DNA from 2 places in the Bacillus sp. FSL K6-0138 genome. Region 2 is predicted to be linked to the other one. Evidence: predicted binding sites of a transcription regulator. Region 2 holds the regulator's gene; the other holds the start of a gene.

Region 1 (15,112 bases), 1.5 Mb from region 2:
AAAATGAATCATTTGTTTTAGGTTATTATACCTATTTGATAAGGGGGTATTTTTTTCAAAGGGAGGGAATTTTTTATTTGAAATCTATATACAATTGTTTATAGGTGTTGTATAATAAGAGTGTAAGGAGGTGAAGAAATGCTGGACAACATGATAAAAGTCCTTCAAATTATCTTCTATGTTGCTTCCATCGCTTGGATTGCACAGCAATCATCGGATGCAAAGAAGAATAATAAGAAGGACGACTAGCAAGTGGGAAGTGAGCGGTGGCTCGCTCGCTTCCTAATATAATTATAACCAGTCTAGCATACAATATGAAGCAAAAACAAACATTCATTTTTTCCATGATTTTGTTAAGCGTTGCAGCTATTGGGCTGCGGGAATTATGGACAAGTACCTCTACAACGGTCATCATGTTCATTGTGTTGGCTGTGACCATTTACACGATCATTAAAGACATAAGGAGAAGGTAAGCATGGAATACCATCTGAAAAACCGTCAGGAGGTCGAGGACTTCGTCAGGCGTGAAGTCCTGACCACCAACGAGGCGGCAGAGTTACTCGGGATTACCCGGGCAAGAATGAGCCAGCTCATTAATAACGGAAAACTCAATCCGGTAAAAAAATTGCGCGGGATCAGCCTTTTTCTCCGTGCAGATCTGGAAAAGAAGAAAAAAGAATTAGAAGCCGGCCGGAAAAAATACCGGCCGTATGATGAATAAGATAAAACACAATGCTTTTCCGTTCCTTGTTCGCTAAATTTATACAAAATTCGACAACTGTTATATGGTAAAATACTTCATATTATATGAAGAGGGTGCGATGTTTTTGCTTAATGTAAAATTACCCTATCGTTTCACCAAGGATACGATGGGGGGACTGATTGACAAGGTTATTACAAAAGATTTTTTTCCTAAAGATCAAGAAATCACATTTGACTTTTGTAGCCTAGACTATATAGAACCGAGTGGTGTTACCATTTTAAGTAATCTTTTTGAATGGTTAAAGGCGAGAGACGTAAGAGTGAAATTAAAGACTCCTAAAAAAGTACCTATTGGTAGGGACAGTGGCCTTAAATATTTGGATGATTCAATGTTCTTTAATCGCTATCTTAGAAAGACATTGTATAATAATTCAAGGGTACGGAAAACAACTTTAGAATTGCAGAATGTAACATATAGTGGCAGTTATCAGTGGTTGGGTTCGACCTTCATTCCTTGGTTATCGAAAGAAATGTGTCTTAGCCAATCATCTCTTGATACAATCAAAATGTGTTTTGGGGAGATTTTCAATAACATTAATGATCATGCTGAAGAAAATATCGGTTGTATATTCGCCCAGCATTATCCAAGGATTAATGAAATTCAAATATCTATTTCTGATTTTGGTATAGGCATTCCAAACACCATCAGAAAAGTTGATCCTTTTCTAACTGATACAGAGGCTATAGAAAAAGCTGTTGAAGAAGGCTATTCTTCAAAGTCAACCCCACAAAACAGAGGGGTAGGTTTGTCGACCCTCGTAAAAAATGTTGTGGGAAATTACGGTGGAAAGGTTCACATTCAATCATTACATGGTATATTAACATGTAAGCAGAATAATTCCAATGAAGTTTGGATAAAATCTAAACAGGGAAATAGTTATTATCCTGGCACATTCATTGAAATTGTCCTTGATACAAGGAACTTTGAAGAAGAGATTAATGATAAGGAGGAGTTCGAATGGGATCTGTAATCAAAGTTATTGACCACGTAGAACGTTGTTACTCCAATGAAGATGGACAAATAATTTTTGATATTATTGATCAAAAGTTCAGTCGTGGAGAAGAAGTGAATCTTTCTTTTTCAGGAATTAGTGGCGTTACTTCATCTTTTGTAAATACAGCTCTTATTGATTTGCTTGATAAATATGGATTTGACTTTGTCAAAGGACATCTAAAGTTTATTGATACTACTAAGCAAATTAATACAGCAATAAACGACAGATTTAAATTTGAAGTAAAAAAAAGAAAACAACTAATTAGCTGCTGAGGTCCTTTAAAGGGACCTTTTTATACTCTCCATTTCATGCAATTCATTCTTTGGACGTTGAGGAAAGAAGAATTAGAACCAGAATAAGTAGTTTTTTATGAGTAAAGCCCTTCTTAAAGGGCTTATTTCATTACCACGCCGACGACATCCTCAAATTTAATGAGGTTGGTGTCTCCTTTCGAATCCATGACATGAAAAACCTTCCGTATCTGATTTATGTAATGGATTTTTCCTTCTATATAAATGATCTCCCCGGTGTCTGCTCCATTCAAAAACGGGAGCGGTTTAAATACAGCGAACTGCACCGGGGTATTATACTCCATCGCCTCACATATGATCCGTTCCATGTCTTCAATTTGGGTCATGTCAAGTACCGGCCTTTTCACTCTGTTATGGGTGCTTTCTAACTCTCGAAGCAAACTGACATGCTCGGGCAGCATCATTGCCGTCCATTTGATTGTGCCTCGATCTTTAAGGTTGTCATCTCTCACGGTGTTTCATCTCCTTTGAGATGATTATATAAGAACATTTGTTCTGTTCTCAACAAGAAAAATAACCCATTAAAAGTAAAGCCCTCTCCGAAGAGAAGGGCTTATTTAAAGGTCAATTTTTATTTCTTTACCATAAACAATAAAGTCCTTTTTAGAGTTATCTCGTTTTAAAACATCATCAGCTTTTAGCCTAACGCTCTTCACATCCTTTTTTACAGGCACCCAAACCATATTGTCATCCATTTTAGAATTTGACATCATATCTATTGAAGATGGATTAGGAATGCCAAAACTTAAATTAAAATCTAAATCCATTTGCCGACCATCACTCGTTACAGCTGTTTGAAATCCACTCCATGAAATTTCATCATTTCCGGTGTTTTCAGTTTTATAAAGAATTTGAGCATATGTAAATTCCTTTGGTTCACCACCAAAATTTTCTTTTAACTCTGCTTTAAAAGCGTCAGAAAGATTTGTGACAGTAATCACCTTGGCATTGAGAAAATTCACCTTTAGATCACCAATGATCAGTTTTTTATTGCTGATATCTTTCATGGCATTTAATGTGACTGTCCCGGTATTAGGGTCGTATAAACTGTCACCAACTTTATTTAATGTCTTTTTGCTACTCTCTTCTTGAGTGTTGTTATTGGAATTATCGTTTTCACTCTCTGTGGCTTTTGTATCTTTTTCTTGCTCTTTTGAATTTGCATTTGTTGAATTGCCTCCACATGCTGAAAGAGCAAAGCATAAAAGAAGAGCAAAAAATAAAAATGTGAATTTTTTCATATAGAAAAAGGCCCCCTCTATGTTTTATAATGAACATTTACATTTTAAAACAATTGAGGGGGATTTTCTACATAATTTTACTTGAATAGCTTTCCTAATATTTTGCCGGTTGTTTTTCCGGCAGCTCTTCTTACTACACGTTTTCCTAATTTTCCTTTTCGAGCAGCATCAATATCGCCTAAAATACGAGCAATCATATACAGAAAACCACGGGTTTTATTAATGCTCATTTATGGACTCTCCTTTTCTGTAATGATAGATATAGTATAACTAAAAGAAAGGGTGTGGGTCACCCACAGAACACCCACGAAATCATGATAAAGTATGATTTTAAGTGATTAAAAAAAATAAGAAACCCCGTAAAATCAATGTTTAGAACGGGTTATGATATAGCAAGATGTTCAAAAATAATCAAGTTCGAGATGGAAGGGTCTATCGGTTAAATTAAAAAAGACGTGACTTCAGTTCACGTCTTTTTTTTATACAAGCATGTATTTTTAAATATATCGACATCCGCACTCATGCGAAAATCCAGCCCCTCTTTTTGAATAATCCGATGCATGCTCGGTCTTCAAATACACGTCGATATAAGCAGGACAGCAGCGCTTCTATTAATGTGTGGCCGATGCCCAGGCTGCGGCAGGCCGGTTCGACAAAAAGCGATGCCAGCCAGGGCTTGTACTCGGGCCGTTCTTTGCAGTCATGTTCAAATGCCGAAACCGTTCCCGCGCATTCGTCATCAATGATCGCAATAAATGTGACCGGGAGCGTTTCTGAATGGGCATTCGAAAAGAAAGACAATACATCAGCACTCGCTGCCGGAAGCTGCGACAAACTCCTTGTAAACTATATCCGTAACCCTCTTTACCCACTTATCGCTTTCATGCCGCAGTTGAATTTGCTTCATGTTTTCCGCCCACCGAACTTTTTCTATATTGTGAGTAAAGAATACCAGCAAAATCAAAATGTAAAAATGCTACAATAAATGAAGAGTTTGTTCCATAACATCATGGAGGTGATTCACATGTTGGACGATTCGAAAATCATCAACTTGCGGTATTCAACTGTAAACGACTTGGAGTTTGTATGCCGGCTGGAAGCTGATCAGGAAAATGCCCGTTTCATTATTCCCTGGTCTATCGATATACATAAAAAGGCGTTAGAGGACAAAGACATCCTGCACCTTATCATTAAGAGCGATTGAGTCATGAACCGGTCGGATATATGATCATCGCCGGTCTAAAAAACCCGAATAAGAGCCTTGAATTGCGAAGAATTACGATTGCCAAAAAAGGCATGGGCTATGGAAAAGAAGCATTCAGAATCATAAAGAATTGGGCATTTCGTGTGTACAACGCCAATCGTTTATGGCTTGATGTCAAAGAAGACAATGTACGCGCACTCCATCTTTATCAAAAGCAGGGCTTTGTGCTGGAAGGGACATTTTAGAGAATGTATCAAAAATGGAGATGGATACGATTCGCTTCATGTCTATTTTAAAAAGAGAGTATACCGAATGAAACCGGATTAGGGGGAGTGTTTCATGACGGCAGTTGGGCTATCCTTGTTATTATTATCAGCCTTCATCCACGCTTCTTGGAACTACCTTTCTAAAAAAGCCGATGGCGGGGTTCCGTTTATATGGCTGTTTACTGCCATCGCAGCCGTTTTTTACAGTCCTTTGGCGATAGGGGTCATCTTATATGAAAAACCTGAAATCGGAATGTGGCAAACGGTTTTGATCATGGCGAGCGTGTTTAGTCATCTGGCGTTTTTTCTCGTCCTCCAAAAGGGGTACAGTATCGGTGATCTATCCCTGGTTTACCCGATCGCAAGAGGCACAGGACCGCTTCTTACGTGTGTGCTGGCGGTGATCATCTTTCATGAGAAAATGACACATGTTACGCTCATAGGCATTCTTTTGATTGTGACGAGCATTCTCTTTTTTACGGGAGGAATGAAAAAGTTAAAGGAGGCGGGGGCGCTCATCCCGATCCTTTACGGATTGGCCGTCGGGGCAATCATCGCAGGCTATACGATCCTTGATAAAGCAGCGGTCAGCCATTTTCTCATTCCGCCGCTGCTGTTGGATTATTTTAATACGATCGGCCGGCTGATCATCTTGACGCCTTATGCGGTGAAGAATTGGAATGGCGTCCGGTCTGAATGGAAGAATCATCGGCTGGAAGCGGCCGGAGTGGGAATTTTTAATTCATTGGCGCGTATATTTTAGCTTTGAGCGTGATGGTTTTTGCTCCTGTCAGTCAAGTCGCCCCGATCCGCGAGATCAGTATTTTAATCGGAACGATTATGGGATCTGTGCTGCTTTCTGAAGGCTTTGGGAGAGTGCGCGTCATCGCCGCGGTTTTAATGGTGCTGGGGGTGATTTCGGTGGCCGCCGGTTAACGTCCGGGTTGTATTCAGCCGCTTTTATCCGGTATATTTGTATAATAATCAGAAATGAAAAAGGTGTTTTAAAGATGAAGAAATTGATCGTTGTCGGCGCAGGAATACTCGGTGCATCCGCCGCGTATCACCTCGCAAAAGAGGGTGCCGATGTGACTTTGATTGACCGCCGCGATCAGGGACGGGCAACGGACGCCGCGGCGGGGATCGTCTGCCCCTGGCTGTCGCAGCGCCGGAATCAGGCGTGGTACAAGCTGGCCAAAGGCGGGGCGAAATACTATGCGGATTTAATTAAACAATTGGAAGACGATGGCGAAACGGATACGGGATACAAACGAACAGGCGCGATCAGCCTCCATACAGACGAGCGGAAATTGGAGCAGATGGCCGAGCGGGCGCATAAAAGGCGTCAGGATGCGCCGGAAATCGGCGAGATCACCCGCTTGACGCCTGACGAAACAAAACGCTTATTTCCGCCTTTGGCGGAAGGGTACGGTTCGGTACATATCAGCGGGGCGGCGCGGGTGAATGGAAAAGCGCTGCGGCGTGCGCTTGTGAACGCGGCAAAAAAACACGGAGCCTCCGTGATCGAGGGACATGCCGAACTGCTGTATGAAAGCGGTCGTGTCACAGGGATTAAAGCTGATGAAAGAAAGGTATACGCCGATCAGGTGCTTATCACAGCAGGCGCCTGGGCCAATGAACTGCTGAACCCGCTTGGCGTCAGTTTTCTGGTCACGCATCAAAAGGCGCAAATCGTTCATCTCCGTTTGTCCGGCTTTGATACGGGAAGCTGGCCGGTCGTGATGCCGCCGAATGACCAGTATATCCTTTCGTTTGAAGACGGGAGGGTTGTCGCCGGAGCGACCCATGAAAATGATCCTAAACTTGGCGACTGCAGGGTAACAGCCGGAGGGCTCCACGAAATTTTTGCAAAGGCGCTGTCTGTAGCCCCGGGTCTCGAACACGGGGAAATGCTTGAAGCGCGGGTCGGCTTCAGGCCGTTCACCCCTGGATTCCTTCCGGTGATCGGTTCCCTGCCGGGGATGGAAGGTTTACTGGTCGCCAACGGGCTTGGCGCTTCAGGGCTGACGTCAGGACCGTTTTTGGGAGCTGAGCTGGCAAAGCTCGCCCTCGAGGAGCAAGTGGAGATCGATATCAGTTTGTATGACCCGGCCGGCGCGCTCGAATAGCATGATCAAAAGCGTTCACTCATTAAAAGGAGTGAACGTTTTTCTTTTTCTATGAAAATAAAGTTTTAAAACACAGGTTCAGCCAATATAAATGAAAAGAATGCAGTACATACTCGGGAGGTGCCTTCATGGAAAGCATTCACAGCATCCTTAAAGCGATACAGGGATCAGCCCGGAAAAGCGTCCTTGCAACGATCATCCATGTGGAAGGATCCGCGTATTTAAAAGAAGGAACCGTGATGCTTTTTCAGGAAGACGGCACCCGGATCGGGATGCTGAGTGCCGGATGCCTCGAGGACGACCTTGCGTTGCGGGCGGTCAACGTGCTAAATAAGGGAGAAGCCGATACCTTTACATATGATATGAAAGCTGAAGACGATCTGACATGGGGGCAGGGGGCGTGCTGCCGCGGCGTGCTGTATATTTTGCTGGAACCGGTTGATGACAAGCTGAAAAAGTACCTTGGAATTATGAAGGAGTTTCTCGACAGCGGGATACCCGTCCAGCATGTGAAGGAATTAACAAATGATTTCAAACAGACGGGATACGGTTTTTTTACAGCGACTGGTCAGACGTTTGGAAATATTGACGAACATCAGATCAAAATGCCGGAAAATAAAAGGGCAAGCGGAATCCAGCTAGTCGGAGATGCGCCGATGTGCACCTATTTCCATTTATACCGGCCGAAACCGCGCCTCATCGTTTTCGGGGCGGGGCCTGATGCAAGGCCGCTCGTTTCATTTGCTGCGGAAATCGGCTTTTCTGTTACCGTATGCGATTGGAGGCCGGCATTTTGCCGGGCGGAGTATTTTCCTTCAGCAGACGCATTGGCCGTCGGTTTTCCTGAAGACATCGTGCCAAAGCTCGATTTGAACAGCGATGATTATGTCGTTATCATGACTCACCATTTTCAAAGGGATCAAGAGATTCTTTCCCTTTTGAAGAAGCGTCCTTTGCGTTATGCCGGGATTTTAGGACCGCAGAAAAGAACGGCGCGGCTTCTGCAGACAGAGGAAATTCCGGAGTGGCTTCATTCACCGGTCGGGCTGCCCATCGGCGCCCGCGGACCGCAGGAAATCGCGATCAGCATTGCCGGGGAACTCATTCAGGAAGCCGCGAAGGGATGAGAAAAGCGAAAATTGCGGGCGTTTATTTGGCTGCCGGCACAAGCGAACGGATGGACCGCGACAAGCTTTTATTGCCGTTTGGAGGAGAGTGTCTCGGAAGCAATGCTTTAAAAGCAGCCCTGCATTCAAAATTGGACCACATTTTCGTTGTCACAAAACCGGGCGACCCTTTGGCATGGCTCAGCCCGTCCTTTTTCTTAAGGCCGTATGCCGAAAAGTGGAGCCATGTTCCGTGCCGGCATCATAGTGAGGGGCAAGCCGGCTCTTTGCGGTGCGGTTTGCAAAGGGCCGAAGCTTTTGATGCCGATGGGGCGATGATTCTGCTTGCTGACCAGCCGTTCATTACGGGGGATGTGATCGATGAGCTGCTCTCTTTATTCCGCAAAAAGCCGTTTTTATACTTTGTTGCGTCGTGCTATGAAGATATTCCGAGGCCTCCTGTCCTCTTTTCAAAGAAAGTGTTCCCTGTGCTGATGAAGCTCCGCGGTGATGAAGGGGCCCGGCAAATCATCAGGAACAAGGGCCGGAACGCAGGGAAGCTTAAATCATACAGCAATCCCCTGTACTTTATGGATGTCGATACACCTGCGGATTATGATCTTGCTCGCTGCCATGCTGCAAAAATGAATGAGGAGGAGGGGCGTTAGTGACAGTCATAGGCAAAAGTGTTCTGCGCAAAGATGCCATGCAAAAGGTGAGCGGTAAAGCGAATTATACAGGCGATATTGCGTCACCCGGCATGCTTTATGCCCGCACCGTGATCAGCCCGTACGGACATGCCAGGATCAAGGCGATTGACACTTCCGCCGCCCGGAGGATGTCCGGAGTGCGCTCCGTTCTGACAGGCGGCCGTTACCCGCTCGTCGGGGAAGAAATCCGTGACCGTCCTCCGATTGCGGCTGATAAGGTCAGGTATCACGGGGAGCCCGTAGCCGTTGTTGTCGCAGATACTCCCGCACAGGCCAAGCGGGCGGCGGACATGATCAAGGTGTCATATCAGCCTCTTCCCGTCGTCAACTCTCCTACTCAGGCGCTTTTGAGAAATGCACCGCTCGTTCATGAAAACGTCGAACAATATCAATTGCAGGTCAACGTGTACCCTGAACCCGGCACAAATATCGCCAACCGGACAAAAATCCGAAAAGGGAATATAGAAAAAGGCTGGGCTGAAAGCGATGTGACGGCAGAAGCGTCTTTTTCGTTTTCTCCTTCAGACCATGCGGCGATGGAAACGAGGTGTTCATTATGTGAGATCCGTACGGATGGGACGGTCGTGATTTGGTCGTCTTCCCAGGCGCCGTATATGATAAAAAAATTAATCAGTTTATATTTTGGCGAAGAAGTCGGGAAAGTGATCGTTCACACTCCTCTTGTAGGGGGCGCATACGGCGGAAAGGCATCCGTTCAGCAGGAATTTCTCACCTATTTAGCATCAAAAGCGGTTGGCGGCCGCCTTGTGAAGCTGCTGAACACGAGGGAAGAGGATATCTTGACGTCGCCTTGCCATATCGGACTGGATGCAAAAATCAAGCTCGGCTGCTCAAGGGACGGAATCATAACAGCGGCAGAATTGCTTTATTTATTCGACGGCGGGGCGTATGCCGATAAGTCGCCCGATTTAAGCCGGGCGGCAGCAGTCGATTGTACAGGACCGTACAGGATCGACAATTTGTGGTGCGATTCATTGTGCGTGTATACGAACCATCCGTATGCAGGGCCTTTTAGGGGTTTCAGCCATTCAGAGCTGCTGTTTGCGCTCGAACGGACGATGGATATTTTGGCGCGGAAGCTCGGGATGGACGTTTTGGAGTTTCGCCGAAAAAATGCGATTCTTCCCGGAGATACGACGCCTACCCGCGTGCTGCTGAATCCGAGCAACGTCGGAAATCTGCCGAAATGCCTTGACCGCCTGAAAGAATTGATGAACTGGAAAGAAGGCGAGAGAATCGAATTGGAGGGGCACAAGGTCAGGGCAAAAGGGATCAGCTGCGGCTGGAAAACGTCAACGATTGATCTGAATGCCAGTTCAGGCGTTGTCCTGACATTTAATCCTGACGGCAGCGTCAATATCATGTCGGGAATTGTGGAAATCGGAACGGGAACAAAAACGATATTGACGCAGCTTTTGGCTGAACGCTTAAAAATGGACCCGAGTCGAATTTATGTCCGAATGGAAGTCGATACACAGACGACGCCCGAGCATTGGAAAACGGTCGCCAGCCGGGGAACGTTTATGGCGGGCAGGGCGCTCTTGGAAGCGGCAGATGACGTCATCCGCCAAAAGAAAGAGCCGCATGTGCATTAAGAGCGCCGCAGTCGGATATCGAGGTTGCATACGGCCGGGTGTTTTTAAGGGATGATCCGAAAATAGGCCTGAATTTTAAAGATATTGTATACGGTTATCAATATCCGAACGGCAATTCTGTCGGCGGACAGATCATCGGGCGCGGCAATTACATGCTGAGGCATTTAACGCTTCTGGATCCTGAAACAGGGGCCGGGAAACCGGGGCCCGAATGGACGGTCACTGCCCACGGAGTGGAGGTTGAATTTGATAAAAGAACTTATAGGTACCGTATTTTAAAAGCGGTAACCGTAGTTGACATCGGTAGAGTCTTAAATGAAAAAATGGCGAGAGGCCAGGTTATGGGTGCGATGAGCATGGGGCTTTCGTTCGCCGGACGGGAAACGTTTTGGTTTGACGGGTTTGGAAGGGTGTTAAATCATCAGCTCAGAACATACAGGCCGATTCGCTATGGCGAGCATCCGGAATATGTCGTTGATTTTGTTGAGACGCCTCAGCTTGACGCACCGTATGGGGCGAGGGGAGTCGGAGAACACGGAATCCTCGGCATGCCGGCGGCTTTGGCGAATAGTTTGACGATAGCTGCGGGCGTTCCCTTAAATGAGCTGCCTCTCATTCCGGAGCTGATTTGGAAGATGAAGGAGGGCAAACATGATTCCGTTTGATTTTGAATATTACCGGCCTGAATCGGCAGAGGAAGCGGCCCGGCTGTTTCAAAGACTTGACAGGGAGGAGAAGCAGCCTTCCTATTTCTCGGGAGGCACGGAGCACATCACGCTCGGCCGTTTAGACTTGATGCATACGAAGGCGGTCATCGATATTAAAGAAATACCCGAATGCAGGGCCATGCAATATGAGCAGAACCACCTTGTGCTAGGCGCTGCCCTGACGTTGACGGAAGTTGCGGAAAGCGGCGTTTTTCCTTTGTTGGGCAAAGCCGCGAGGGAAGTCGCAGATCGCACCGCGCGCAACAAAATTACGCTGGGCGGCAACATTTGCGGGCGGATTTTTTACCGTGAAGCCGTTTTGCCGTTTTTGTTAACTGACAGCAAAATCATGACATTGGGCGGGGACGGGATGAACGTCTATCCGATTCATGAGGTGTTCAACAAAGAGCTGCAGCTGAAAAAAGGGGAATTGCTCGTTTTTCTCCTGACCGAAAAACGGTATATCAACCTGCCGTATGCCAGCATCAAAGTGCGTCAGCAATGGGAAACGGGCTATCCTTTAGTAACCGCTTCAGCCATTCGGGTGGATGACCGGGTCCGCGTCGCATTCAGCGGCGTTAGTCCGTTTCCTTTTCGGTCAAAGCAGGTTGAAGCGGCTTTAAATGATCCGAATATGCCGGTTGAAGACAGGGTTCAGCAGGCGATCCGCCATTTGCCCGAACCGGTTTTGGATGATACCGAAGGGTCTGCTGAGTATCGCAAATTCGTAATCAAACATACGCTGTTTGATATTTTCAGCATATTAAAAGGTGATGAATATGACAAATGGGAAAAGAACTGATATCACGCTTCACATAAACGGAGAGGAAAGAGAGGTCATGATCAGGCATGCCGACACCCTTTTATACGTTCTCAGAGAAAGACTCGGATTAACCGGGTCAAAGCCGGGCTGCTTGAACGGAGACTGCGGGGCCTGCACGGTCTCACTCGACGGACGGCCGATGAAGTCGTGTCTCATGCTTGCGGCCGAATGCACCGGCAAAACAATCGTCACGGTCGAGGGCTTGGAGGGGGCGCCCATTCAGCAGGCGTTTGTACGTCATTTCGCTTTTCAATGCGGCTATTGCACACCGGGGTTTATCATGAATTGCCATTTGCTCGCGGAAACCCATCCTGAGGCAGATGACGAAACGATCAGAGAGTGGCTCGATTCGAACATTTGCAGATGCACCGGATATAAGGAAATCGAACAAGCGGTAAAATCGGTTTTGGCGAAAAAATCGGAGATTTGAAGAAAAGGCACTACATACAGTGCTTTTTATTTATTTTTTAAAATTTCAGAAAACTATATTGACAGGTGCATTTCTGCGCCGCTAATATAACAATATATAATGTTATATAACGTTATATAATATAAGAATAGGAGTGAAGGAATTGAGCAGTCAGGCAACGGCAAAAGTAAACCCGAAAGTTCAAGCTTTTTTGCACGATTTGAAAGGAAAAACGGTCGATCACGTCTTCTTTGTCGCATGCGGCGGTTCTTCCGCGATTATGTATCCGAGCAAATACGTGTTTGACAGAGAGTCAAAAGCGATCAGCTCCGACCTCTACAGCTCAAACGAATTTATTCAGCGCAATCCCGTCCAGCTCGGAGAAAAATCGCTCGTCATTTTGTGCTCTCACTCCGGAAACACGCCGGAAACCGTAAAAGCCGCAAGTTTTGCAAAAAGCAAAGGGGCGCTGACGATCGCCATGACGTTTAAGCCGGATTCTCCTTTGGCTGAGGCGGCAGAGTATGCCGTTCAATACGATTGGGGGGAAGAAGCCCTCGCGATCAATACGAATTACGGCGTCTTATACCAAATTGTTTTCGGAGTGCTGCAAGTATTGGAAAACCATCCGAAATTTGAACAGGCGATCGACGGGTTGGACAAGCTTCAGGCAGTCTATGAACAGGCTTTGGAAAAAGAAGACGGAAACGCGCGGCAATTTGCCGAAACCCATCAGAAGGAGCAGGTCATTTATACGATGGCAAGCGGTGCAAACTATGGCGTCGCTTATTCGTACAGCATCTGCATCCTCATGGAAATGCAATGGATTCATTCGCAGGCCATTCATGCAGGCGAATATTTTCACGGTCCGTTTGAAATTATCGATGAGTCGGTGCCGTTCATCATTCTGCTCGGTTTGGATGAAACGAGGCCGCTCGAAGAACGGGCGCTCGCTTTCTCAAAACGATACGGCAAAAAGCTGACGGTTCTCGATGCCAAAGCTTACGATTTTGACGGAATCAGCGATGACGTAAAAGGCTATCTCGCCCCGCTCGTGCTGAACCGCGTCTTGCGCCTGTATGCCGACGCTTTGGCTGAAGCGCGGAACCATCCGCTGACGACAAGACGGTATATGTGGAAAGTTGAGTATTGATATAACATTATATAACATCATGAATTTTCCTAAACGGCGTGGCGGCCCCGCGGGTGCCGTCCCGCCTTATCTGTACAAAAGGAGGGGTTTTCATTTGAAAAAGAGGTATGTATTTGTTATCGCCGCTGTCGCTGCCATGCTGCTTGCAAGCGGCTGCTCGGGTTTTCAAAGTTCGGGCTCCGGGTCGGGGAAGGTCACCTTAAAACTGTTTCACCGCTGGCCGAAAGAGCCGGAAAAAAGCTTCTTCGAAGAAGCCGTCAAAGAATATGAAGCCAGCCATCCCGATGTTTCGATCCAAACGGAAGCGGTGCTGAACGATTCTTACAAGGATAAGATCAAAGTCATGCTCGGGACAAGCCAGCCTCCGGATATTTATTTTGCCTCGAGCGATGAATTCGCCAGAAAAATCATCCAAGGGGACAGGGCGCTTGATCTCACCTCATATTATGAAGAGGATCAGAAGTGGTCCGGGCGGCTCCTGCAATCACAGATCGAGCCGTTTTCCGCCGGGGGCAAGAGATACGGCGTCCCATGGCAGATGGCTTCCAAAGAATTTTTTTATAACAAAGACATTTTCAAAAAGCTGAACCTTTCTCCTCCAAAAACGTGGGACGAGCTCATTCACGCATCAAAGGTGTTGAAAGAAAACGGCTATACACCGATCGCATTCGGCGCAAAAGCGACATGGGCGATATCCCACTATATCGGAACGCTGAACCAGAGGCTTGTCGATGAAAAAACGAGAGAGACAGACTATCATACGGTAAATGCCAGTTTCACAGATCAAGGATATGTCGATGCGCTGGCCAAATTGCAGGAGCTCCTGCCTTATTTTACGAAACATGTAAATTCCGTCGACCACGAATATGTGAGACAGCAGTTTAAGAGCGGGAAGGCGGGAATGATCTACGCGGAGACTTCGGAAATTAAGCTTGTCAATGGCAGCGTCAATCTCGGCTTGTTTTCATTTCCCGAAATTTCCGGGCAAAAAGGGAGCTCAGATCTGTTAACGGGAGCGCCGGAAGGCTTTATGATCTCATCGAAAACAAAACATCCGAAAGAAGCGATGGCGTTTTTGAAGTTTTTGACGTCAAAAAAAATGGGGGAAAAACTGGTGAAAGACGTCGGAAAGTTCAGCCCTGTGAAAGGGACCGCCAATAAGGACAACGCAGATGCGAACCAGCTCGAGGCCGTCGGCAGCCTCAATAAGGCAAAGGGGATGGTCGCATGGTTTGACATGGATGTTGACGCGGAAATCGCAGATGCTTATTTAATGAACGTTCAAAAGATGCTCGGGGGCGATATGACGCCCGGGGAAGTCATGAAAGAGGTGCAAAAAGCGGCAAAATCTAAATGAATGGAGTGAAATGCTTGGTTAATCGGAGTCGGTGGCTACCCTTTGTCTTTTTGTTTCCGGCTTTGCTGTTTCTTTTGTTTGTCTATATTCCGATATTGCAAAACATTGTGTTGAGCTTTTTTCAATGGAGCACGTTTGAGCCGCAAAAGGCGTTCATCGGTTTCGGCAACTACATCCAGCTGTTTCAAGATCCGGTATTTTTTCAAGCGCTGAAAAACAATGCCCTGTATGCCGCCGTATCCATCGTATTTCAAGTAGGCGGCGGATTGATCACGGCCGCCATCCTTGAGGACCGGCTGCTGAGAAGGAGCTCTCCTTTTTTC
Region 2 (15,112 bases):
GCTCATAAAAATCGGCGGCAATATAATTTTTTTGGCCGTAGCCGGTTTTTCAGATGACTTGATTCTGACAGCCATGACAACGACGGCCATCACAACGGCAAGCATAGATGAAACTACAATCATCATAAAGTATCATCCCTTTATATTTTTGCAAATTTTTCTACTGTATACTATACTCCAAAACGCAGAAAAAAACCATTCCCGCGGGTTACCTTCGTTTACGCTTTCCCGAGCACAAGCCGAATGGCTTCCATTACTTTTGCTTCCTCAAAAGGCTTGACGATAAAGTCTTTTGCGCCGGCCTCAATCGCCTCTACGACGATCCGCTGCTGACGCATGGCCGTGCACATAATCACCTTTGCCTTCGGCTCGATTTGAATCATTTCCTTTAACGCTTCGATTCCGTTTTTCACAGGCATCGTAATATCCATGATGACAAGGTCCGGTCTGAGCTCTTCATACAGCAATACAGCCTCCTCGCCATTTTCGGCTTCCCCTGCGACAGGAAAATCTTCCGCCTCGAGAATTCCCCTTATTTTATCTCTCATGAATTTTGCATCATCAACAATTAAAACCCTTGTCATACTCCCCTCCAATATCACAGTCCAGTTTATTATAACAAAAACGGCCACCCTCTAAAAAAGATCCTAAAATCCTCTAAAATCGCCAAACAGCTCCGATAATACGATGATAATTTTCGTCATCCAGTCAAAAAACAGGAGGATTCCGATCAAAATCATCGCAGCGCCTCCGATCTTCATGATCAGAAGCTGATGCTTCCTGAGCCATTTAACTTTTGAGATAAAAAAGGACAGAAGCAAAAAAGGCAGGCTGAATCCGAGTGCATACAGCAGCATATACGGCACCGCAGATACCGGATTGGTCCCGGCCAGCGCGATTACGGCAGCTAATATCGGACCCGTACACGGCGTCCAGCCGGCCGCAAAAGCCATCCCAATGCCGACGGAGCCCAGCAAACCGCCCGGCTTGTTTTTAAAGTGAAGCCGCCTCTCTTTCATTAAAAATTCAGGCTTAAACACGCCCAATGTGACAAAACCGAAAAAAATGATCAATATGGCTCCAAGCTGCCTGATCAAATTGTGGTAATCCTTAAAAAAGGAGCCGACAAGCGATGTACTGTAGCCTAAGGCAACAAAAATAACCGAAAATCCGATCAGGAAAAAGACCGTGTGCAGCAGGCTTCTTTTTTGCAGCATCATTCTGTCCGAATGAATGTCACTCATGCTGACGCCGGTGATATAGGATAAAAATGCCGGATACAGCGGCAGGCAGCAAGGCGAAATAAAAGATAGGAATCCTGCGCCGAAAGCCAGAACATAATTAATATCTGTCATTCTCTTTCTCCCTTCCATTTACAGGAATATCATGCAAGAAAAACATCTACTATGACAATTACATTTCAATTTTCCAACATATCACCAAAAAAGATATAGTCTTTCCGAATTTCTTTATATAATCGATTTTCGGCTATTTACCCTTCCTGCCTTTTGAATTGAAAAGAAACCTATATATGGATATAATAGCATTTAGTAGGCATCGAAAAAGATGATATACAGAAGAAAGGATAAATTCCTGTGATGAAAGAAAACCTGCTTTATGAAATTGAGGAAAAAAGAAAAGAGTTGCTGCAAATTGTCATGACAAATGGCATGACATCAAATATTACCATTCAGCACAGCCAGCAGCTTGATATCCTTCTTTTAGAATACCAAAAACTATCGCTGAGCGGCAGCACACAATAATTATAGATCAAAATAAAAAACCCAAAAAAAGCGGGTTTTTTATTTTATAACCATGTTTCTTCTATGTCATAATCGCATTCGCATTATTTCGTTTGATTTTCCATGGCTTTCATCATTTGATTAATTTTCTTTTGGGACGGCTTCATGCCCATCTGCATCATCATCATGCGTAACATTTGTTCATTAATTGGCGGATTTTTTTTCAAATAGTTCATCATATATTTACGAGCGATAAAAAATCCTAGTGCAACACCTGCGAGCAAAGCCAAAACGCCCACCAGGATGACAACCCATAAATCCATTTAATTTCCTCCTTCATGTTGTCTCGTATAAAGTGTACTAAACCAAAGGCTATTATACAACATTTACAGTCCAAATTCTTTCTTTTAAATAAAATTTCTTTCTTTTACAGGGTTGAGCCACCCGTATCGTTCCATACCAAAATCCATCGCGAGAAAGCAAGGGCTCACTTTCCTCAATATTTCAAAAAAGACGGTTTCGGCATCGAATTTGCCGTTTGCCAGAATTTCGATATATTGGTCTTTCATGATAAAGGAAGCGCTTCCCTCAGGGACGAGCAGCCGATATATGCAGTCGACCTGTGTATAGTCCTCCCTGCTGAGGTTCATTTTAAGCCTTTTGTGAATATGGGAAACCGGAATCGGCTTTGTAATATACTCGATTTGCTTAGCCGCAAGCTGTGACTTTTTTTCCTCAGGGCTTGTCCAATGATAATCATAGAAAAGTTTGAACATGACAGATTCCTTTCCGAAATAGTGGCTCGCAAACTCCTCTTCAATCAAATACGTGTAATAATGGCGTTCCATCCCTGTCCCATCCCCCTTGTATCACGATTCTGATGATATGCCTTCTATTATACAAAAGGGGGAGAGAAATAATTGTCTGATGATGATAAGAGAAGGGACTAATTTTGTCGAAAACAAAGAAAAGAGAATGATTGGACTGATCATTCTCTTTTCTATATCACCTTACATTATTTCTGCAACAGTTTTTTCACGCGGTCTGCTACGTTTTCAGCCGTAAAACCGTATTCCTTCATAATCGTTTCGCCAGGGGCAGATGCGCCGAATCGGTCGATTCCGAGAATGTCCCCTTCAGTGCCTGTGTATCTTTCCCATCCAAGCGGAGAGCCCATTTCAATGGCAAGGCGCTTCGTCACGTCAGAAGGAAGAACGGCGTTTTTGTACTCGTCTGACTGTTTGTCAAAGCGGTCCCAAGACGGAACGCTGACGACAGATACATCAATGCCTTCTTTCCGAAGTTCGCTTTGGGCGTCGATCGCAAGTCCGACCTCTGATCCGCTCGCAAGCAGGATAGCCGCAGGTTTTTCATTTTGAGATTTTGATACGACATAGGCTCCTTTTTCCACGCCTTCATATGCCGCCTCAGCAGACTGATCGATCGTCGGCAGGTTTTGACGCGTCAAGACAAGCGCAGTCGGCTGGCTTTTCGATTGCAGCGCAAGCTTCCATGCAGCGGCCGTTTCGTTACCGTCCGCAGGTCTCATGACAGACAAGTTAGGAAGGGCGCGAAGCGATGCAAGCTGTTCAATCGGTTCGTGCGTCGGTCCGTCTTCACCCACAGCGATGCTGTCATGGGTAAATACGTATGTGACCGGAAGCCCCATTAATGCGGCAAGACGGATCGCCGGTCTCAAGTAGTCTGAGAAGACGAAGAATGTACCCGCAAACACCCGCAGACCGCCATGGAGAGCCATTCCGTTTAAAGCAGCGCCCATGGCAAATTCGCGGACACCGAACCAAATGTTTCTGCCGGCATAGTCCTTCGCTGAAAAATCTCCGCCGTTTTTGATCGTTGTTTTATTAGAACCGGCCAAATCGGCAGATCCTCCGAAGAAAAACGGCACTCTTTTTGCGATTCCGTTCAATACTTCTCCTGAAGAAGCTCGGGAAGCAAGGCTGCTTCCTTTTTCATAGACAGGAATATCTTGATCCCAATCTGCCGGAAGTTCTCCGTTAATACCTAATTCAAGCTGCCCGGCAAGCTCAGGATAAGCTTTCTTATATTCGGCGAACAGCTCGTTCCATTCCTGTTCTTTGCGTTTGCCCGGTTCTTTCACCGTTTCATTAAAGTGTTCGTACACTTCGGAAGGAACATGGAAATCTTCTTCATATGTCCACTCATATGCTTCTTTCGTCAGTTTAGCCTCTTCTGCGCCGAGCGGAGCACCGTGAACGCCTGACGTTCCAGCCCGATTTGGAGAACCGAAGCCGATCGTCGTTTTTACTTCGATCAATGTCGGCTGTTTGTCATTTTGCTTTGCTTTCTCAACCGCTGCAGTGATTTCGGCAATATTGTTTCCATCCTCAACATAAAGGACTTCCCAGTTCATCGCTTCAAAGCGCTGCTTCACATTTTCGGAGAATGAGCGGTCAAGATCTCCGTCAAGGGAAATATCGTTGGAATCGTACAGCACGATTAAACGGCCGAGGTTCAGATGGCCTGCAAGGGAAGCTGCTTCTGAAGAGATTCCTTCCATTAAGTCTCCGTCACCGCAAATACTGTATGTATAATGGTCAACGACACGATATTTGTCACGATTGTAAGTTTCCGCAAGATGGCGTTCTGCAAGCGCCATGCCGACTGCCATTGCGATTCCTTGGCCGAGCGGACCGGTCGTCGCATCAACCCCGGGAGTATGTCCGTATTCAGGATGCCCCGGCGTTTTGCTGTCCCATTGGCGGAAATTCTTCAAGTCTTCCATTGAAACGTCATAGCCGCTTAAATGAAGCATGCTGTACAAAAGCATCGAACCGTGTCCCGCAGACAGCACAAAGCGGTCTCTGTTGAACCAGTTTGGATTTTCAGGGTTCACATTCATCATTTTCGTCCAAAGCGTGTAAGCCATCGGAGCAGCTCCCATCGGCATACCCGGATGGCCGGATTTTGCTTTTTCAATGGCATCTATAGATAATGTTCGTATCGTTGCCACAGATTTTAATTCAATCGTTTTCATTTTAATCCCCTTCCTGTATGTACTCTACTTTCTTATCATAAATCGACACATCGGTTTTCACAACCATTTCAGCTCAAAAGCTGAATGAAAAATCGTGAACAAATGTCATTTGTAGTATATACAAAAAAGGAATACGATATTGACGTATTCCCATAAATTAATGCAGCCTGCGGTTCCCTTTTTCTTTTTTCAGCTTTTCGGGAGTCACATCGTTGCCTTCAGGATCTACAATCGTCACGTTTTTCAACGTATTTTTCATAGATGCGCGGACGCCCTTCAAATATTCTTGCCGCAGCTTTTGCTGTTCGGCTTTTTCTTCGTCTGTTAAAGAGCCAGTTTTTGATTTTTTGGCAAGCTCGTTGATTCTGGCTATTTTCTCTTTAGAAATCATGATATACTCCTTTGTTTTGTTTCACCTTCATACTACTAAATTCAGTCTCGTTTGACAACAGATTCGGCTACTCCGTCCTCCATATATTCCTGATAGCGGCGGTGGACGGTAGCTTTGGAAATGCTGTATCCAAAACCTCTCAGGACGGCTGCTATTTCGGCAAATGTCAGCTTGTTTTCCCTCAGCCTGATGATTTCCGAAAGCGGCGCTTCAATCCGCTCCCTCCCGGTTCCTCCGCCGCGGTTTTTTAAGTTCTTTTCCGGGCGGTAGCCGTTTTCGACCGCTTTTTTCATGCCCCTTTTAATTTTCAGGTTATGTATTTTCCGCTGGTATTCCTCCACAATCCCGACGATTTCCAAAACCATTGAGTCGGCTTCAGAAAGCTCAAGCTGTCCTCTATGGGCAAGCGTATATACTTGAACGCCTTCTTTATACAAAAAGTGAAGGAGCGCAATCTTTGCATGCCCTCTGCCCAGCCGCGTGTCGTCCTGGATTAAAACGGCGTCGACATCGGATGTTTTAATCTCCTCGAGCAATTCAAAAACGCCGTCCCGATCCAGCTCGTATCCGCTCGCTTGTTCGGAAATGACTTTTACGACGGTCATGCCGTGTTCGGCGGCGAGCCTTGCAAGCTCTTCTTCCTGCCGCTTTAAGGAGGTCTCCTGCTCTTCTTTCGCCGTGCTCACCCTGGTGTATATAATCGCATTCACAGAAATCCCCCCGTTCCTTCTATTCTACAACCGCCAGCTGATACTGATCAGAATGCTGCTTCGTTACCGGCACGACTAAAACATCGCCGGGTTTGATGACAGACGTCGGCAGACCGTTTCGATCCGCAACCCACTCGACGAATTTCTGCTTGTCAGCAGCTGTTCCGCCTTCAATGCGGTCGGCCAGCTTCCATAGCGAATCTCCTTGCTGAACTTCTATTTTAACATATTGCTTGCTTTCTTCGAGCTTAGCGGCAAAAGACAAAAACAGAACACAGGTGCTAATCGCAGCGGTAAATAGACTGACGAAAATCAATGATTCTCTTTTCAATACGATCACCTCAAGATAGAATGTTTGTTCGCTTTTTGTTCAGTATACATACGAACAAATGTTTCTGTCAATCGCTTTTTTCGAACCTATGTTTGTACTCAAAGGAAAAACATGCTATAATCTAGCTAAAATCGACGTTTTGAGGTGCAAATCATGACGAAGCTATCAAAAAGACAACTTGATATTTTGCGTTTCATCAAAGAAGAAGTGAAACGCAAAGGTTATCCGCCTTCCGTCAGGGAAATCGGCGAAGCGGTCGGCCTGGCATCAAGTTCAACCGTACACGGCCACTTGGCGCGGCTCGAGTCAAAAGGGCTGATCAGAAGGGACCCGACAAAGCCGCGAGCCATCGAAATATTGGACACTGAAGAAGGGGTACACATTCCGCAAAGCCAGGTTGTGAACGTTCCCGTCATCGGAAAGGTAACGGCCGGAACGCCGATTACCGCCGTCGAAAACATCGAGGAGTACTTTCCGCTGCCGGATCGACTGGCTCCGCCGGACGAGCATGTCTTCATGCTGGAGATTATGGGGGAAAGCATGATAGACGCGGGAATATTGGACAAAGACTATGTGATCGTAAAGCAGCAAAACACGGCAAACAACGGGGATATCGTCGTTGCCATGACCGAAGACGATGAAGCGACCGTTAAGCGTTTCTTTAAAGAAGCGACCCACATTCGCCTTCAGCCGGAAAACCCGACGATGGAGCCTATCATTCTCCAAAATGTGACCATTCTCGGAAAGGTCATCGGCGTGTTTCGGACCGTTCATTAATCTGCAAGCATCTCGTTTCGGCTGCCGGTTTTCCGGCAGCCTTTTTCTTCACAAAAAAATCAGGTTCATGTCCCGCGGGATACGAACCTGAAAAAGAGGAATTCATAATATGCTTACAAATTCATTATCTCGAAAACTATATTTGCTGTCAACAAAAAAGTTGTACAAAGGAAACTCTTTAAAGGTATTCAAATCTCTTTGCCGATAGACCAGGGGGATTCTTGTTTATTCCCTTACTGAGCCGTTCATGTTTAGAGTGAATACATAAGTGCTGTCACCTGATGTGATAAAGCCTGCAAACCATCTTAATCCGGAGCGGGACAATCTCGCGCCGGATTTTCCATAAAGGGTACAGCTGTCCGTTTCTTCCTGAATCATCATCCGTTTTACTGTTTTCATAACGGGCTTATCAAACGGCAGCGATTCTTTGTACAGCTTTTCCGTGAAATCCGCTTGTACGATCGCGGAAATCTTCAGTGTGCTGCACGCCAAAACTGACCGATTCAGCCGCTTATTTCCGTATGACAATTTCCGGATCCATTCTTCCATGCGCTGCTCACCGATACCCCGGCCATCGCCTGGTAAAACCGAATCATGCATACCCGCCCCGGGCAAATGACCGCGATTCCAGGAATCAAACTCCCTTTTCACGCCGTCCAGGCGCTTGACATCGTATTCATCTCTGACGGTCCCGGTCTGAAATCCGAACAGCGCATTTTCCGCTTAAAAAGCGGATCGGACGTCAGCCTTTCATTGGGCTCTTTTCTTGATGTAGACAAAGGTTTGTCCGTTCTTTACGTTTCTTAAAATAAACGTTCTGTCGCGCTTGTCAAAAAGCTCATTCACACGAAAAATGTTTGGCAGCTTGGCATCGGCTTTTTCCTGTTCAATCACTATCACTTCCTTGGTGAAAGTTAGAAACCTGTCTCAATTTACTATTTGATCATAGCAAGCGCGATGCCGTATCCATTTTGAGGATTGTATGGGGCAGTTATTTTCATCACCTTCCAGGAGCCTTCAGATGCTCTCGTCCCGATCCCGTTAAGCGCCTTGACGTAATCTCCTTGGCGAACCGTACTGTCTATCCGGACGTAATGCCGGCCCAACAGTCCGACAACATGCCATTCATTCCTTGCAGCCCGTGAAAGATAACTTTCTTCCAAAACCTCTTGAAAATGTGGATTCTGTTTCGGTACGCGAATCAGCTCCCCTGTTTCTTCATCCATTTTTTCCTCATATATCAATCCGCCGAATTCGTTTGTCAAATAGCGGTTCTGCCAGGTGAAGCTCGATTCTCCCGATATAAATGCAGCCGTTTCCGACACAACACCCAGCATATCATCCCTTTCTTGAGCTGGCGCGATTTTTTCCCCTCTTAATGCTACGATGGTCCCCGTATCGATCAGCTGCCCGTTTTCACTTTCAAAATACTCTCCGTATCCGCAGGGCAATGATGATCTTACAGAGCCGGCAAATGTGCCGTTCCCGTGCAGAGAGTCCAAAAGCCAGTTGATGGTCTGGTATCCGCCTGCCACGGTGTACGGCTCTTCTAGCGTAATGCTTTCTGAAGACAAAATCGATCTCGATACGCTGTTTCCTTTAATATGGGAGTTGTTTGAAGCAGCGACGAAAGCGCGGGAGCCCTCTGTACTCGAACCGCCTGAAGAACCGATGACAGCATTTCTTTCGCCTTTTGCCGTAATATCGCCGGTGCCGGCAATGACGGCGCTCGATTCCCCAAACGCAAAGCCTGAGGTGGTGGCAATTTGCGCCCCACCCTTTAAGCTGACAGGCACCTGCTCATACGTTTGGCCTTTAATGGAAGCTGCCGCATCATATCCGGCCGCCTGCACGCCGATGATCACGGCTTGGCTGTTTGGCGATTGGATTCCAACCGTTCCGCTGTCTGTTATCATCGTTCCGTTCATCATATTGACGTTATAAAGCCCGCCGCCGATCGAGATTCCTTTTGGAGCGGAATGATAAATATCGAAGTTTGATATTTTGACATAATCGGTTTTATTGGCCCCGCCGGATAAATTAATATCAACACCGGCCTTTTTAAACCCGCGGATTTTAATCCCGTTGATCGTGATGTTTTGGCTGCGGTACTGTAAAGCAACCACAGGATTGCCTCCATAGTCATACTCGGGATCGCCGATCGCCGTAAATCCGTTGACATATACATTCTTATATGCAGAAACAACGAGCGCCCTCGGCGTCACACCGTCGTAAAGCGGGTTGAAGACAGGCTCGACGGCCGTACAGTCGGTGAGCGTGACATCGTACGCTGTGGTGCTTTCCGGATCTGAAGCCTGGTGATGGCCGATATGCCGAAGGTCGAACGCGCGGACATCACGGTAGGAGATATGCCCGATGATATGAACGTTTTGCGAAGCCGGCCACATCTCGTGCGCCTTCACTTCCACCCCGCGGATATTCCCGCTTGTTATGTTGTTTAACAGCCAAACGTGTTTGGATCCGTCGTCAATCTCTATCCCGTTGGAGTTGGACATCCCTTCAGCATGCTCTGTTCCGCGCGGATTTGCCGAATGGCAGTTAGAAATAAAAACGTATTCGCTGTAATGCGTGGTAATGCCGTCATCCCCTGCGCCATACGCCACACAATTATCGACCCAAATATATTTGGAACCGTCTTTTGTCCAGTCGGTATCAGGCAGGTGGTCATATGTCGGCGATGTAATATCAATGCCGTGAAGCCCCGCATTGACGGCTTCAATATCTTTGATCCAGCCGAATTCGACTTTGGCAAACGTTAAACAGCTTGAATACTGCCCGCCCGGATTTCTCACGCCGCCCTGTCTGTCCGGATTCCAGTCTAATGTCATGCCCTGGACAAAAATATTGCGGTTTCCATTTTCATAGTCATCATTTGTGATCACCCACTCATAGGCGGGGGCGTTTTCGTGAAGCTTAATGACCGTTACGCCTTTTCCCTGTCCGACGAAATACGTCCAGGACGGCAGCTTAATTCCCTGAACAAGATAAACGCCTGCCGGAACGTTTACCTTAACGCATCCTGTGCCGATCGCTTTCTGAAAAGCTTCGGTATTGTCCCTGCCGTCGGGTACAGCCCCAAAATCTTCGACGTTTACTTCCCTGGTGATTTTGCTGAGAAGTTTATGATATTCCTTGTCCAGCCGCTCCTTTAACAGTGAGGTGATCTCTCCTTCGGCCGTCACCCTGGCATCTGTCACTTCAACGCTTTGAGAAGCCCCTGCATGCTGTATCAGATTTTGCATCCTTGCTTTGAGCTGCTCCATTTCTGGTAGCGTAATGGAATCCTCACGAAAATGAGACCGCCATCCTGCATGTAGAGACACATCAAAAGGTTTCCTGAATTGCACCATTCTAAAGACACCTCTTTCTTATAATGTAAGCGCTGAAATGGGCGGGAAAGCTTGGCTGTATCTTCGCTAAAGAGCCGGTATGACCGCCCTCTTTGCTTCAATGTTATAAATTGGCTGTCGATGATGAAATCTCCTCTGCCAATTGAAACTGATTTATAAAAAAAGATGGAAAAACCGCTGCCGGTTTCCACCCTTGCCATTTTAGCTTAAGTTGATTGACGATATCAGCCTCGAGTACATCAAGCGGCGTCCTGATCGTACCCTCCCCCTGTCTGACTTGCTGTTTTTGCGGCATCTGTCATCGCCAGCTGAGCGGCAGCCACCGCCTTGCAGCCGTCTTTCAAACGTACTCAAAAAAACTTGCCACCATATGTTCGTGCTCTTCCTTTCATGATCAGGTCAAACGCATCATCAATTACGGCAATCTCTACATCCACAGATGCCTGGCGGTGAGTTGCATGGCGGTTCAGACGATCCATCGTTCCTTTCACAGTATCCGGATGCGTTCGTTCGGCAGATTTCATCAAAATGTTTATAACCGGCGTTGAAACAGGCAGCGAAGCCCCCTCCAAAACGGCAATATAATAGGTGCAAGTCAAAAGAATCGCATCAGACTTACCCGCAGCCATTCATTCATTTGCTCCCTTGCTTTTTGTTCAGGTTTAAACATCGGATCTGGAAAATGAACGATCTCGATATCGTATGCTGAGAATACAATGTTTGAATGATGTGCATAAAGTCAGGCGAGTTTTTTCTTCACGTTGATTCCTCCCGAAAGCAAAAAAAAGAGGCGGTTTCCCGCCTGTTTTTATACTGCAACTTCAAACGTCAGCTTGTCGCCGTGCCTATAATCGATCAATTTAAAATCATCAATCGTAAAGTCGTAAAAATTTTGGACGTCCGGATTGATCCACAGCTTTGGAGCCTCGTACTGCTCGCGTTTGAGCTGAATATGTAAATTGTCGATATGACGGGTGTAGATGTGGCAGTCCCCGATATTGAAAATATATTCGCCGAGTTCATATCCCAGCACTTGAGCTATCATCCGCTGCAATACATTATACTGGAACACATTAAACGGATTTCCCAATGCCATATCATTGCTTCTCGCCCTTACTTCCAAGGATAGTTTTCCTTCCTTTACATACCATTGCGTTTCGTATACGCACGGCGTCAGCGCCATATCATCCAAATCGTCCGGGTTCCACAGCATCGTGATGTGCCTTCTCGATGACGGGTTATGCTTTAATTGATGAAGCAAATAATCGACCTGGTCTACTTTTTCGCCGTTTATCGTTCTGTTTTTCTTGCCTAATTGATGCCCGTAAGCCGCACCGATCGTGCCGTCTTCAAGCCTCCACTGATCCCATATGTGCACGCCCATATCTTGAAGCGTCCGGACATCGTTTGATTTAAGCTGCCAGATCCACAGCAATTCTTTAATCGCCGTCTTCCAAGCCACTTTTTTTGTCGTCAAAATCGGAACTTCTGAATTGTCAAAACGCATCTTCTGACTGACGATGCTCAATGTATGGGCCGGAGTGCCGTCTGAATCCCACCTTGTCCGCACGTCATATTCTTCATCAGAAATGCCGGTTTCAATGATTTTTTGGATGATTGCGTTGTATTGTTGATCATAGTGGCTCATGTTATCCTCTCCTCACCAAAAATGATATGAATAAAATCCGTTTTTTTCAATAGCAAAATCTTACGTTCGTAAGCTGTAAATCTCCAAGGCTTCGCGCAGGACATGTTTGTTATATCCGGTCATGTGATGAATTTTTTCGGCCCATCCCTTAACATCGCCGTAAGCGGGCTCTGTGACCATCCCCCTGCTTGTGCTCAACCAGCTGTTCCAGCCGGAAAACTCCCAATGCGCCGTTTCACCTTGATACGGCACTCTGCATTCCAATAACGGCTCATTCTTTAGTACGTTTTGAGAGTATTCGGCGGCTTCTAAAAACATCTTCTTGTCGACAGGCTCCGGATGATAGATTTGGGTTGACGTTTTTCCGTTAGGCCTGTGATAGACGACTTCTATTCGCTCTGGGACGGGCCTCACTTGAACCTGGGCAGCCGGAAAAAAGCCGCTCAATTTTTCAACGGTAAAGTCTTCGGAGTCAACGTCCACTAAAATCGGCTGCAGCCATTGGTCACCCAAATCGCATAGAAAACGCCTACCTTTTTCATCAAGGGCGATCACCGCGGCATGCGCGCCGTCTGTTTTGAAATGATGTATAAGCTTCTATCCCGTCTTTTTGAAATTCGTCAAGCAGCCAAATCGCCAGGTCAAAGCAATTGCCTGAAATCCCGTATTGGCGGTAATGCTCTTTCATTAAAGACACATCTCGCTGCTTCTTTTCGCCGGCCCGCTGATCATACCACGCTTTCGTCAGCGTTTCCATCGGAAAATGGTCAAATTTTCTCCATGTCAAAAGGATGTCGTTCGATGCAAGCATTTTCCGCCCTCCTTCCTTATTCGATCAAATACGCGAAAAAACCCTTAGACAAGTAAGGGATTTTTCACAGATGTGTTCACCTATTTATCGTTTTCATCTTGCGGGAGCTGGATGAAAGCATTCGAACCCGTAGCCTTCGGCATTTTTCCATCCCACTTTTGTATCCATTGGTATTGAATCATTTCGTCTGACATTGATTTTTTGATAATTTCATTATACTCTGCGATCCCTTCGGCTTCGATCTTTTTCTTCTTCGCTTCAGCTTCGGCAATTTTGAGCTCAGTCTGCGTTCTTTCCAGTTCCTGCGATGATTTGACGCGCGCATCGATCGCTTCTTGCGTCGCTTTATCAGGCTTGGGAACCCCGAGGGTTAAATCGTCGATGACAAAACCGAGCCTTTTCATATCATCTGCAAACGTTTTTTGAATTTCCGCTGCAGCTTCAGAAGACTTTTGGCCGTACGTATCGATGACTGAATATTTCGACATTGACTTTCTTGCAGCGTCCCACAGCCTTGTTTTCAGATAGCTGTCTTCAATCGATGATATATCTACGGCACCGAATTTGTTGAACAGCTCTACGACTTTATCAGGCTGGACGACATAGTTATAGGCGATATCCATTGATATGTTTTTTCCGTCCGAGGTTGCCACCTGAATGTCCTGGTTGTTTACGGTCTGCATCCGGACCGGATACTCCGTCACCTTGTCAAACAGTCCGACGAAATGCCAGCCTTGATCAAGCGTTTCCGATTTTACGCCCCCGTTTGGAGAGTACACGACTCCGACGTAGCCATTCGGAATCTTTTCGATAAACAGCGATGCCAAAAACCCCCCTGCGATTAAGGCGACCGCTACGATGATTCCGCCAAACCATGCTTTGCCTTTATTCTTTTTCGTTTGAATGTCATTCATCCCCGTCATCCTCCAGCGTTTTCTTGATCTTGCCCGCTCCGCTCCCGATTTTTTTAAAAAGCGGGCTAAGCATCAGCCATACTCCAAACCCTATGATCATGAGCAAAATGACAGAACCGATCATGACTTTCATTTTTTCCCCTCCTCGTCGGCGTACAGTATGACTTTTCCTCTCACCTATATTTACGTTCATATGAACCTAAAGTTTCATTTTTTAATAAGAAAACCTCCTTTTGATTTAAAATAAAAAAGATAGAACATGAATATGCATATATTTGGAGAAATGAAGTTGACCCTAAAAAAAGGCATTTATATCATTGCCGGAATCATGGCTTCAGGAAAATCAACGATTTCCCAGATGTTGGCCGGGCAATTCGATCAGGGTGTTCACGTTCGGGGCGAATATTCAGGAAGATGATTGTCCATGATCGCATCGATATGTCCTGACGGCAGGGAAGGCGCGGAAGAACGGTTGAGGCTTCGCTACAGGATGGCGGCAAAGGTTGCGGAAATGTACTATCAAGCGGGATTGTTTAGCAGGATATTTATTTAGGAAAAGAAGTAAAGGCTTTTCTTCAAAAATTTGAAGCATCCCCCGTTTACCAGCCATCATCGACAGAGAAAAAAAGCGCAATAAATCAGGCTGCCGCATCTGGGAGGTTGAATCCTTTACCACATATCGGAAAAAGCAAATCCGAAAACAGGGCTTTGGATTGATTCATCTGAGTTGACGCCGGAAGAGAGGCGCTGAATGAAATTATAAAGCGGGCGGAACCCGAAGCGCGTCTTGTATAAAAGAAGACTGCAGACAACGCCTGCAGTCTCTTTCGCCGGATGTAGTAAAGGCATTTGTTATGCATTGAATATTTTATCCCGTATTTGAGAATGGATATTGGGATTGAGCAAAAAAATGATCGATTGAAGCTGTTCCTTTTTGTTGATTGAGGGATCTGCGTGATGCTGATGATTATAGCCGCTAAAAATCGCGATCATCGTCGAAGCCAAAACCCTCGGGGGAATTTGGGTCTGAACGATTCCTTCCTCCTGCAGCTGCTCGATCAGCAAAACGAAAAATTGTCTCCACCGTTCATACAATAATGCGATTTTCTTTTCGATTTCCGGATATCTGTGGCTGTTGGCCATAAATTCCAAAAATAAAGCTGTCGTGTGCTCTTTATTTGTTTTTTGAATCAGGTATTCGATTCCTGTCAACAGACCCCTCAAAGTCTTTTTCTGAAAACATTTCATGCTGATCAGAAAACGCTCTTCCATCTGTTCATTCATAATGTGAAGAAATAATGACTCTTTGGATTTAAAGTATAGATAAAACGTAGCTTTTGAATAACCTGCTTCCTTCATGATTTCATCTACCGAGGTTGCCGAATAGCCCTTTTGGGC

What was found. The regulator LexA, encoded in region 2, represses DNA repair genes until DNA is damaged. The targets are predictions, from matches to a motif close to CGAACATATGTTCG.
Region 1: the regulator LexA is predicted to act here: its motif matches at 2,552-2,565, upstream of MHB78_RS05380 (YolD-like family protein).

Annotation. Positions count from the first base shown of each region.
Region 1 covers NZ_CP150286.1:973,931-989,042, forward strand. Annotated here, with positions in the region: gene MHB78_RS05365 (helix-turn-helix domain-containing protein) at 476-721, shown strand; gene MHB78_RS05370 (ATP-binding protein) at 828-1,733, shown strand; gene MHB78_RS05375 (STAS-like domain-containing protein) at 1,721-2,029, shown strand; gene MHB78_RS05380 (YolD-like family protein) at 2,152-2,472, opposite strand; gene MHB78_RS05385 (hypothetical protein) at 2,626-3,309, opposite strand; gene MHB78_RS05390 (hypothetical protein) at 3,387-3,539, opposite strand; gene MHB78_RS05395 (GNAT family N-acetyltransferase) at 3,829-4,143, opposite strand; gene MHB78_RS05400 (hypothetical protein) at 4,334-4,513, shown strand; gene MHB78_RS05405 (GNAT family N-acetyltransferase) at 4,510-4,758, shown strand; gene MHB78_RS05410 (EamA family transporter) at 4,853-5,542, shown strand; gene MHB78_RS05415 (hypothetical protein) at 5,545-5,715, shown strand; gene MHB78_RS05420 (FAD-binding oxidoreductase) at 5,790-6,908, shown strand; gene MHB78_RS05425 (XdhC/CoxI family protein) at 7,037-8,035, shown strand; gene MHB78_RS05430 (NTP transferase domain-containing protein) at 8,032-8,682, shown strand; partial or broken gene MHB78_RS05435 (xanthine dehydrogenase family protein molybdopterin-binding subunit) at 8,721-11,005, shown strand; gene MHB78_RS05440 (FAD binding domain-containing protein) at 10,992-11,849, shown strand; gene MHB78_RS05445 ((2Fe-2S)-binding protein) at 11,827-12,300, shown strand; gene MHB78_RS05450 (SIS domain-containing protein) at 12,443-13,432, shown strand; gene MHB78_RS05455 (extracellular solute-binding protein) at 13,527-14,789, shown strand; gene MHB78_RS05460 (sugar ABC transporter permease) at 14,804-15,112, shown strand, end outside.
Region 2 covers NZ_CP150286.1:2,472,084-2,487,195, forward strand. Annotated here, with positions in the region: gene MHB78_RS13015 (CcdC protein domain-containing protein) at 1-126, opposite strand, end outside; gene MHB78_RS13020 (response regulator) at 219-584, opposite strand; gene MHB78_RS13025 (cytochrome c biogenesis protein CcdA) at 648-1,355, opposite strand; gene MHB78_RS13030 (aspartyl-phosphate phosphatase Spo0E family protein) at 1,599-1,763, shown strand; gene MHB78_RS13035 (YneF family protein) at 1,847-2,065, opposite strand; gene sirA (sporulation inhibitor of replication protein SirA) at 2,150-2,590, opposite strand; gene tkt (transketolase) at 2,758-4,761, opposite strand; gene MHB78_RS13050 (DUF896 domain-containing protein) at 4,919-5,152, opposite strand; gene MHB78_RS13055 (recombinase family protein) at 5,194-5,862, opposite strand; gene yneA (cell division suppressor protein YneA) at 5,882-6,193, opposite strand; gene lexA (transcriptional repressor LexA) at 6,347-6,970, shown strand; gene MHB78_RS13070 (penicillin-binding transpeptidase domain-containing protein) at 7,196-7,681, opposite strand; gene MHB78_RS13075 (hypothetical protein) at 7,721-7,864, opposite strand; gene MHB78_RS13080 (peptidase G2 autoproteolytic cleavage domain-containing protein) at 7,906-10,341, opposite strand; gene MHB78_RS13085 (hypothetical protein) at 10,445-10,636, opposite strand; gene MHB78_RS13090 (hypothetical protein) at 10,692-10,970, opposite strand; gene MHB78_RS13095 (thymidylate synthase) at 11,150-11,989, opposite strand; partial or broken gene MHB78_RS13100 (hypothetical protein) at 12,050-12,800, opposite strand; gene MHB78_RS13105 (prohibitin family protein) at 12,881-13,714, opposite strand; gene MHB78_RS13110 (hypothetical protein) at 13,707-13,847, opposite strand; gene MHB78_RS13115 (hypothetical protein) at 14,139-14,267, shown strand; gene MHB78_RS13120 (TetR/AcrR family transcriptional regulator) at 14,567-15,112, opposite strand, start outside.